Regions from separate parts of the Streptococcus sp. 2022WUSS037 genome, predicted to be linked through region 1. Evidence: predicted binding sites of a transcription regulator. Region 1 holds the regulator's gene; the other holds the start of a gene.
What was found. Region 1 encodes HrcA, which represses chaperone genes, less so after heat shock. Its sites were predicted from a motif close to TTAGCACTCNNNNNNNNNGAGTGCTAA; they were not measured.
Positions count from the first base shown of each region.

Region 2: groES (co-chaperone GroES) is a predicted target of HrcA. The motif match lies at 1,704-1,730, and genes of this name have one in related genera.

Region 1 covers NZ_JAOTGJ010000008.1:27,419-31,844, forward strand. Annotated here, with positions in the region: gene dnaK (molecular chaperone DnaK) at 1-1,280, opposite strand, end outside; gene grpE (nucleotide exchange factor GrpE) at 1,369-1,881, opposite strand; gene hrcA (heat-inducible transcriptional repressor HrcA) at 1,894-2,928, opposite strand; gene ODU55_RS04900 (DUF2812 domain-containing protein) at 3,091-3,594, opposite strand; gene ODU55_RS04905 (PadR family transcriptional regulator) at 3,584-3,907, opposite strand; gene ODU55_RS04910 (hypothetical protein) at 4,008-4,271, opposite strand.
Region 2 covers NZ_JAOTGJ010000020.1:24,717-29,142, reverse strand. Annotated here, with positions in the region: gene groL (chaperonin GroEL) at 1-1,391, opposite strand, end outside; gene groES (co-chaperone GroES) at 1,402-1,683, opposite strand; gene ODU55_RS07755 (hypothetical protein) at 1,881-2,126, shown strand; gene ODU55_RS07750 (single-stranded DNA-binding protein) at 2,241-2,636, opposite strand; gene ODU55_RS07745 (DUF2785 domain-containing protein) at 2,691-3,467, shown strand; gene ytpR (YtpR family tRNA-binding protein) at 3,500-4,123, opposite strand; gene ODU55_RS07735 (DUF1002 domain-containing protein) at 4,142-4,426, opposite strand, start outside.

The DNA of each region.
Region 1 (4,426 bases):
AAACGACCAAGAGTCTTGTTGTCCGCTGCCATTGGACGCTCACCTTGAAGCACGTGGATGTCAACAGCTGGCTGGTTATCTGCCGCAGTTGAGAAGACTTGTGATTTAGAAGTTGGGATTGTTGTGTTGCGGTCGATGAGTTTTGTAAATACACCACCCATTGTTTCGATACCGAGTGACAATGGTGTTACATCGAGAAGGACAACGTCTTTGACATCACCGGTGATTACACCACCTTGGATTGCCGCACCCATAGCAACAACTTCGTCAGGGTTTACAGATTTGTTTGGCTCTTTACCTGTTTCAGCTTTTACAGCTTCTACAACGGCTGGGATACGAGTTGAACCACCGACAAGGATGACTTCGTCAATTTCTGACAAGCTAAGGCCTGCATCTGAAAGAGCTTGACGAACAGGAACTTTTGTACGTTCTACAAGATCGTAAGTCAATTCGTCGAATTTTGCACGTGTCAATGTCATTTCCAAGTGAAGAGGACCTGCTGCACCTGCAGTGATGAACGGCAAGCTGATTTGAGTTGAAGTCACACCTGAAAGGTCTTTCTTAGCTTTTTCAGCCGCATCTTTCAAACGTTGAAGAGCCATTTTGTCAGCTGACAAATTGATGCCGTTTTCTTTCTTGAATTCAGCTACCATGTGGTCGATAATCTTTTGGTCAAAGTCGTCACCACCGAGCTTGTTGTCACCCGCTGTTGCAAGTACGTCAAAGACACCGTCACCAAGCTCAAGGATAGATACGTCGAAAGTACCACCACCAAGGTCGAATACCAAGATTTTCTCATCTTTGTCAGTCTTGTCCAAACCGTAAGCAAGGGCTGCTGCAGTTGGTTCGTTGACGATACGTTCTACTTCAAGACCTGCGATTTTACCAGCATCTTTTGTTGCTTGACGTTGAGCATCGTTGAAGTAAGCTGGAACAGTGATAACGGCTTTAGTTACTTTTTCACCAAGGTACTCTTCCGCGTAGCCTTTCAAGTATTGAAGAATCATAGCTGAGATTTCTTGTGGTGTGTACTCTTTACCATTTGCTGAAACTTTTTCAGAAGTTCCCATTTTTGATTTGATAGAGATGATTGTATCTGGGTTGGTTACCGCTTGGCGTTTTGCCGCATCACCAACGATGATTTCACCATTTTTGAAAGACACAACAGACGGAGTTGTGCGGTTTCCTTCTGGGTTTGCGATGATTTTTGATTCAGTTCCTTCAAGAACTGCAACTGCTGAGTTTGTTGTACCTAAGTCAATACCGATAATTTTAGACATATGTTTTACCTCTTTTTAATTTACTTTCTTTTCAAGTAGTTTAACGACATTTCGGTCAAGTTTTCTTTTTTGGGAAATAGCAGAGCGACTACTCCGATACCACCACCATAGCCGGCCTCAACAGACGTTCATGCAACTTGTAGCCTTTTTGGAAGACTTGTGCGATGTGTTCTGCTGGGCAGTCGTCTGTGGCTGGAACAGTTTGAATGGCCATGTGAAGATTTGGGTCAAAGACATCTGTTGCGACTTCTTCCACCCCTTCTTCTTTGAGGGCTTGAATCAAACTTTCCTGTACCATTTCCAAGCCTTTTTTGACATCTTCTGTCAGGCCTTCGACTTGAAGGGCACGTTCCAAGTTATCCAAGCTCGGCAAGATTTTCTTGGCCAAGTCTTGCGAACGGTAACGCTGAATGGTCTGGCGTTCCTCGTTAGCACGGCGTTGGATATTTTGCATTTCAGCATGGGCACGAAGGTACTTGTTTTCAAATTCCTCTACACGCTCATTTGCCAAGTCCAATTCCGATTTTTCAGGAGCTTCGACAACTTCTTCTGTTGCTTCCACTTCCTCTAGGATTTCTTCATTTTTGATTTCTTCTGACAAAGCATTCTCCTTCTAATTGACTTCATAGTGATTGCTACTTAAGTATCGGTAGTAATCGGTTAATTTCATAAATAGGACGCGGCTGATGATGTTGATCAAACTCAGCTGCCTGCGGTAGTCCATGTCAACAGGACCAAGCAAACTCATCTGGGCCATGCCCCTATAGGGGATTGGAAAGCGATGATGAATGACTGTCACATCTGCAAGGGCAGGATCCATATGTTCCGCCACGGAAATACTGGTCTGCTGGTTTGGCGCTAAACCCTGCCGCAACTCTGGGGCTAATAGCTGTGGGCTATCCAAGAACTGATAGGTGGCGAGATTGCCATAGGTCAGCGAAGCGACCTTTCCACTGATAAAGACTGATTCTTGGAAGAGATTGGAAAAAATGTAGTCCATGAGATCCAAGACATTGTCCGTCGTGGTAAAGTAACGTTGCACCACCTGGGGAATCTCCGTCCGCAGCTTGTAGTGGATTGCCAAAACCGTCTGGTCAACGAAGCGTTCATCCACCAGGCGTTTGAGCACTTCCAAGTCTCTGGTCAAAAAGTTCTTGGGAATGGCAAACTGGACGGTAACAGGTTTGGACTGGTCCAAGGTCAAGACTGCCAAGGCATCGTGGTTGCTGAGTTGCACGATGTCAAAGGAAGTCAACTGCTGACTGGTCGGTTCCACATCTAAGATGACCGAAGTGTAGCCTGTCAAATCTGCCAAGACCTGACTTGCCCGCTCCAAGATGTCTTCCAGCTTGAAGGCTTCAAAGTCGAAGGCCTTGACCACCTGATAAACATCTTCTTCATTGATGTGTTCCAAGTTGAGCGAGTGGTTGACAAAGTATTGAAAACCAGCCCGACTGGGCATCCGACCACTTGACGTGTGAGCTTTTTCTAGCAAGCCCAACTGCTCTAGCTTAGCCATATCATTACGAATGGTAGCCGAACTAGAAGCAATCATCTCCTGCAAGGCCTTAGAACCAACCGGCTCATGATGGCGCGTAAACAATTCAACAATCAGATTCAAAATATCATTTTGACGTTGGGTAATCATCTCCGCTCCTTTCATGAACACTCTGATTTTTGTTTTAGCACTCTCGTATGCCGAGTGCTAAACTTTATACTCCCATTATACGCCGAAAAAATGGATTGTCAAGAGAAAAAGACAAAAAATTAGCACTCTTTTACCTAGAGTGCTAAAAATCGGTCTGAGGACCTAGTTGTTTTTTACAAGTCGGTAAAAACGGTATCCAGTCAACAGCAAGAGAGGGATATAGATAGCAGAAAGAATAAGCGTAAGTACATAATGATGCTCATTCAGATTCACCCCTATCAAAATGAAATAAAGTCCTAAAGATAGTAGATAACGTCTTTGGATGATTGTTTTAACAAATTCCACTTTGCTTTCCCTATCACCGTATATCTCAAGATCTCCCTTTACAGCTGCCTTCCTAAAAATAACGAAGTTTTGGCATGATGTGACAAATTCCCAACCATAGTCCTCGTACATGCGTAGATAGGATTCTCTATCCTTGTTTTTACTTTCTTTAAAATCAACCTGGTAAACGACATCTTCTGGCTCACATTTTTCAAAATGATAAAACAAGCTCCAGCTAATCTTAACTAGCTTCCACCCCTTCTTATGCATGTCACTAAGGTAGCATGCCTGTTGATTGAAATCTGTGATAAAAAATACTTTACATTCTGTTTTAGTCTCCATAACTCTCCCCCTTACTGTTTCGATAAAGTCGTTCAATTCGGGCTAATTCTATGTCTAGAATTTCTCGACCTGTTGCTGTTATTTGGTAAAACTTTCGCTTGTCTTCTTCTCTGACAAAGGCAATCAATCCGTCCTTCTCCATTTTCGACAGGGTGCCGTACATGGTTCCCGGGCTAATCACGACCTGACCTGCCGTGACTTCCTTGGTCTTCTGGGTAATATCGTAACCATGCCGTTCTTCCTGTAAATGAAAGAGAATATAGAAGGCTGTCTCTGTCATGGGAACATAGACGCGTTTTAACTTATCGTTCATAAAACTCCTTTCGCACTACGATACATCGAACTTCGATATACAAATTATATCGCACCTCGATACACTTGTCAAGAAAAAAATCAGAGAAAACTCCCTGATTTCATTTCTTGATTATTTTAGAAAATGGTGTTTTATGTGTCGTGATAAAGTTTTCAATCCAGCTAGCATCACCGCTCTCCGTCGCTACTTCTTCCCTTTCCTCATCCGTGCCCTGTTCTTCATCATCTGAAAAATCGACTTTTCCAAATAGAACTACCTTGCCCTCCGTTTCAGCACTTGCTGAACTGCTATTAGTTGTTAGAAGCCCAAAAGTTACAAAACCTAGCATTGCAAGAGCACCTAAAACAAGTAATTTCTTCATCATTATTTCCTCCAAGATAATTAAGAACCTGTATTCACAGTTCAGCACTTCTAGCTAAGGCTAGTTTTTCAGCTACTCATCGTTCATTTTTTTTCAAAATACAGTCAGTATTCCCTCAAAAAACTGCCTTGATTAGCGAAAAACGATCTCTTATAGTC
Region 2 (4,426 bases), on a different contig from region 1:
TCAATGATAACTGAACCCTCATAACCTGCGTTATAGGCAATCTGACGAACTGGTTCTTCCAAGGCACGAAGGACAATATTGCGTCCTGTCTCATCGTCGCCTGTCAATTCCAATTTTGCTACACTATCAATCACATTGACAAGGGCTGTACCACCACCGGCAACGATTCCTTCTTCAACTGCGGCACGTGTTGCGTTGAGGGCATCTTCGATACGGAGTTTCATTTCTTTCAACTCAGTCTCAGTAGCGGCACCGACTTTGATAACTGCAACACCGCCTGACAATTTAGCCAAACGCTCTTGCAATTTCTCACGGTCAAATTCAGAAGTCGTCACTTCAATCTGTGACTTGATAACAGCGACACGGTTGGCAATGGCTTCTGGATTTCCAGCACCTTCAACAATGGTTGTACCATCTTTGTCGACCACAACTTTAGCAGCCTGACCAAGTGCTTCAATGGTCGCATCTTTCAAGTCCAAACCAAGGTCTTCTGTAATCACTGTACCGCCTGTCAAGATAGCGATGTCTTCCAACATAGCTTTGCGACGGTCACCAAAGCCTGGAGCTTTGACTGCAACAACGTTGAAGGTACCACGAATCTTGTTGAGAACAAGAGTAGGAAGAGCTTCGCCATCCACATCGTCAGCAATAATCAAGAGCGGACGACTAGTCTGGAGAATGCTTTCCAAAAGCGGCAAAATATCCTGAATATGAGAAATTTTCTTATCGGTAATCAAGATGAATGGATTTTCAAGCTCAGCCACCATCTTTTCATTATCTGTTACCATGTATTGTGACAGATAACCACGGTCGAACTGCATACCTTCAACCACATCCAATTCTGTCTCCATACCGCGAGATTCCTCAATGGTGATAACACCGTCTGTTCCCACGCGCTCCATAGCTTCTGAAATGTACTCACCAACTTTTTCAGAACGGGAAGATACGGCTGCGACTTGAGCAATCTCAGCTTTATTTGATACAGGACTTGCTTGTGCTTTCAAGGCTTCAACCGCAGTTGCAACTGCTGCTTCAATCCCACGACGGATTCCGATTGGGTTGGCACCGGCAGTTACGTTTTTCAAACCTTCGCGAACAATAGCCTGAGTCAAAACAGTTGCAGTTGTTGTACCGTCACCTGCGATGTCATTTGTTTTTGAAGCCACTTCGGATACCAACTTAGCACCCATATTTTCAAAATGGTCTTCCAACTCGATTTCTTTAGCAATGGTCACACCGTCATTTGTAATGAGTGGTGAACCGTAAGCTTTTTCCAAGACAACATTACGACCTTTTGGACCCAAGGTTACTTTGACCGTATCAGCCAAAATATCGACACCACGGACCATGCTTTCACGTGCATCTGCTGCAAATTTAATTTCTTTTGCCATTTTTCTACCTCTATTCTACAATTGCCAAAATGTCTGCTTCACGGATGATGTGAACGGTTTGGTCCCCATCTTTAACTTCCAATCCTGCGTGAGCATCAATCAAAACAGTATCTCCAACCGCTACCGCTGGGGCAACCAAGTCACCGTTCAAGGTACGAATTCCTTGTCCAATCGCTAGGACACTTGCTTCTTTTGTCTTTTCTTGGCTTGCACCTGCAAGGACAAAGCCACCAACTGTTTGTTCTTTTTCTTCAATTTTTACGACGATACGATCGCCCAATGGTTTTAACATTCTATTACCTCCTGGTCTTTTTAGCACTCTCTACATGCGAGTGCTAACTCACATTTCCTATTGTATCACTTGGTCAAAAATAGTCAAGAAAATTCTATTCCTTTTTCGTGAAAATCCTTCTTAAGTATGAGACAGAATTTACCTATTCATTGTTGGTAAACTATGTTATACTATTTTTAACAAGTTAGGGGGTATTCATGAAATTTTTTAGAGATTTAAAAACAGATTACCTTGAAAGCCGATTTTCATCCCACGAAAGTTTTGCCGAATGGTTTTTAAAACGTAAATTAGGCTTTTGGGGGAAGATGATATTCGCCTATCTGCTCTGGCTAGTATGGATATTTTTCTTTAGTCACCCTCACTACATCATCTTTTTCTTTTATGGCGTTATACTATTGTCACTGATTGTTATGCTAGTAGAATGGTGGAAATACAGAAAATGAACAGCAAAAAACACCAACTTTCGTCGGTGTTTTTTAAGGAGATATGAAAAATATTTAGGATTGACTATAGTATAGCCTACTTTTCAACATTCTTCATCGGTCTTGGGACCGATATTAAAACGGCAATTCCTCCTCTTCCAAGACCAAATCAGCTAGGTCATCGCCAGTATTGTTTTCTCGTATAGCACGTTGGGCACGGCTTTCTAGCAACTGGAAGGTATTGCCCAAGATTTCCGTCACATAGTGATTGCTGCCATCTTTTTCGTATTTACGGGTTCGCAATTCGCCATCAACAGAAATCAGACTGCCCTTGCTACCATAGGAAACAAGTGTTTCCGCCAGTTTTCCCCAGAAAATAACATTGAGAAAATCCGCTTCACGTTCACCATTTTCTGTCTTGAAACGGCGGTTGACTGCGACGGTTACACGAGTCAATTTTTTACCGTTAGGGGTTTGAGTGAGTTCAGGTTGGGCCGTCAAGCGACCGATCAGAATAACTTTATTATACATTTTATATCCTCCTACTTATTTATTCGTAGAAAGTTCATAAAAAGAAAGAAAATCATGGAAGAACTAATAGAAAAATTGCAAACCTCTAAACCATATACCAATGATGAACTGGCTTGGTTGCTGGAAAACATCGGTCATCCAGACCCTACTATACGCGACGAACTGGTTTATGCTAGTTTTTGCCACATCTTTCTAGATGGTTTGATTACAAGAGAACAAGCACAGGAATTACTTCAAGGTTCACAGGACACCAAGCCATTTTCCCTAGAATGCTCCACACTAAAGCGAAGTTTTACTTGCTTACTTTGCTGCCTTTTGCTGTCTGTCGATAATGATTCTGAATCTATTTATCATGCATTTTTAAATGACGAGGACCGCGAGCTACTTTTTCAACAGACCTTGGATTATTTGACGATTGAAAATGACTGGTCTGGCTTTGATGAAAAACTCGGCTGGATTCATACCGCTGCCCACGGAGCAGATTTTCTTCTGGCAGCAAGCTGTCATGAGCAATTTCCCGCTGAAAATAGTAAAAAAGTCTGGCAGGCTATTGTCACTTGTCTAAAGAAACAAAAGCAAGTTTTCTCCGCTGGTGAAGAAATCCGTCTGGCACAGATTCCTGTCTACCTTTTGCTGAATGAGAAAGTAACTAGCCAAGAGCTGACAGAATGGGTGAACGAACTAGACTTTCCCAACCAAGAACCTCTGGACTACTTCCGGTGGCTCAACCTCCAGCATTTCCTGTCCAGTCTCTACTTCCAACTCAATTCACATCAGGTATTAACTGAAGAAATCGGACAGGCTATTGAAAATAGAATTGAAACAGCATAAAAGAATTGGCCATCTGACCAATTCTTCTTTTTCTATCCCTTCCAGTGTTTAGCTGGATTAAAAGCTTCTCCGACCACTGCGGAGTCGTCCAATTCGATAATTCCACGGACTTGTGGTGCGTTTGGCAGAGCCAATTCACGTGGACTACACATCATACCAAAGCTATCTTCACCACGCAATTTCCCTGGGAAAATCAGGCTACCGCTCGGCATCATTGCCCCCGGAAGAGCCACAATGGTTTTCAAGCCTTGGGCAGCATTTGGGGCACCTGCTACGATTTGCACTGTTTTGTCACCGACATTGACCTGACAGATATTGAGGTGGTCGCTGTCTGGATGGGGAACCAATTCCACAATCTGACCGACTACGAACTTTGGTGTCGCATCATTGACCAAGGTTTCTACAAAACCTTCTTTTGCCAACTCTGCATTCAAGGTCGCAACTTGTTCGTCTGTCAGGAAAACCTGACCATTTCCGGCAATCTCAACTAAACTTGATGCTTCAAAAATATTCCAAGCTACTGTTTTTCCTGTTTCCTCTAGGAAAACACGCGCCACCTGACCCTTGCGTTCAAACTGGACAGCTTGCCCCTTGTCCTCAGCCACAATCACCATCAGAACATCGCCAACGTGTTCCTTATTATATGTAAAAATCATTTCTTTTTCATTTCTCCTTTATGCAAATAGACCGGTCAATCCTTTCCATAGATTTTCAAAAAAGGCACCGATTTTTTCTAGAATCCCTGAATCTTGTAGATTCTTATAGGCTTCTGAAATTTGTTGCTCTGCCTGTTGCTTGAACTGGTTGAGCTGGGCAGCTACCTCAGCCGAATCAATGGCAGAGGTTTCCTGATAGGCTTTGGCAAAGGCAACCAATTTCGAAACTTCATCTGCTGTGATGACATTTTCCAAACCGTTATTGGCCAAGACATCGTTAATAATAGTATTGATGTCTGACTC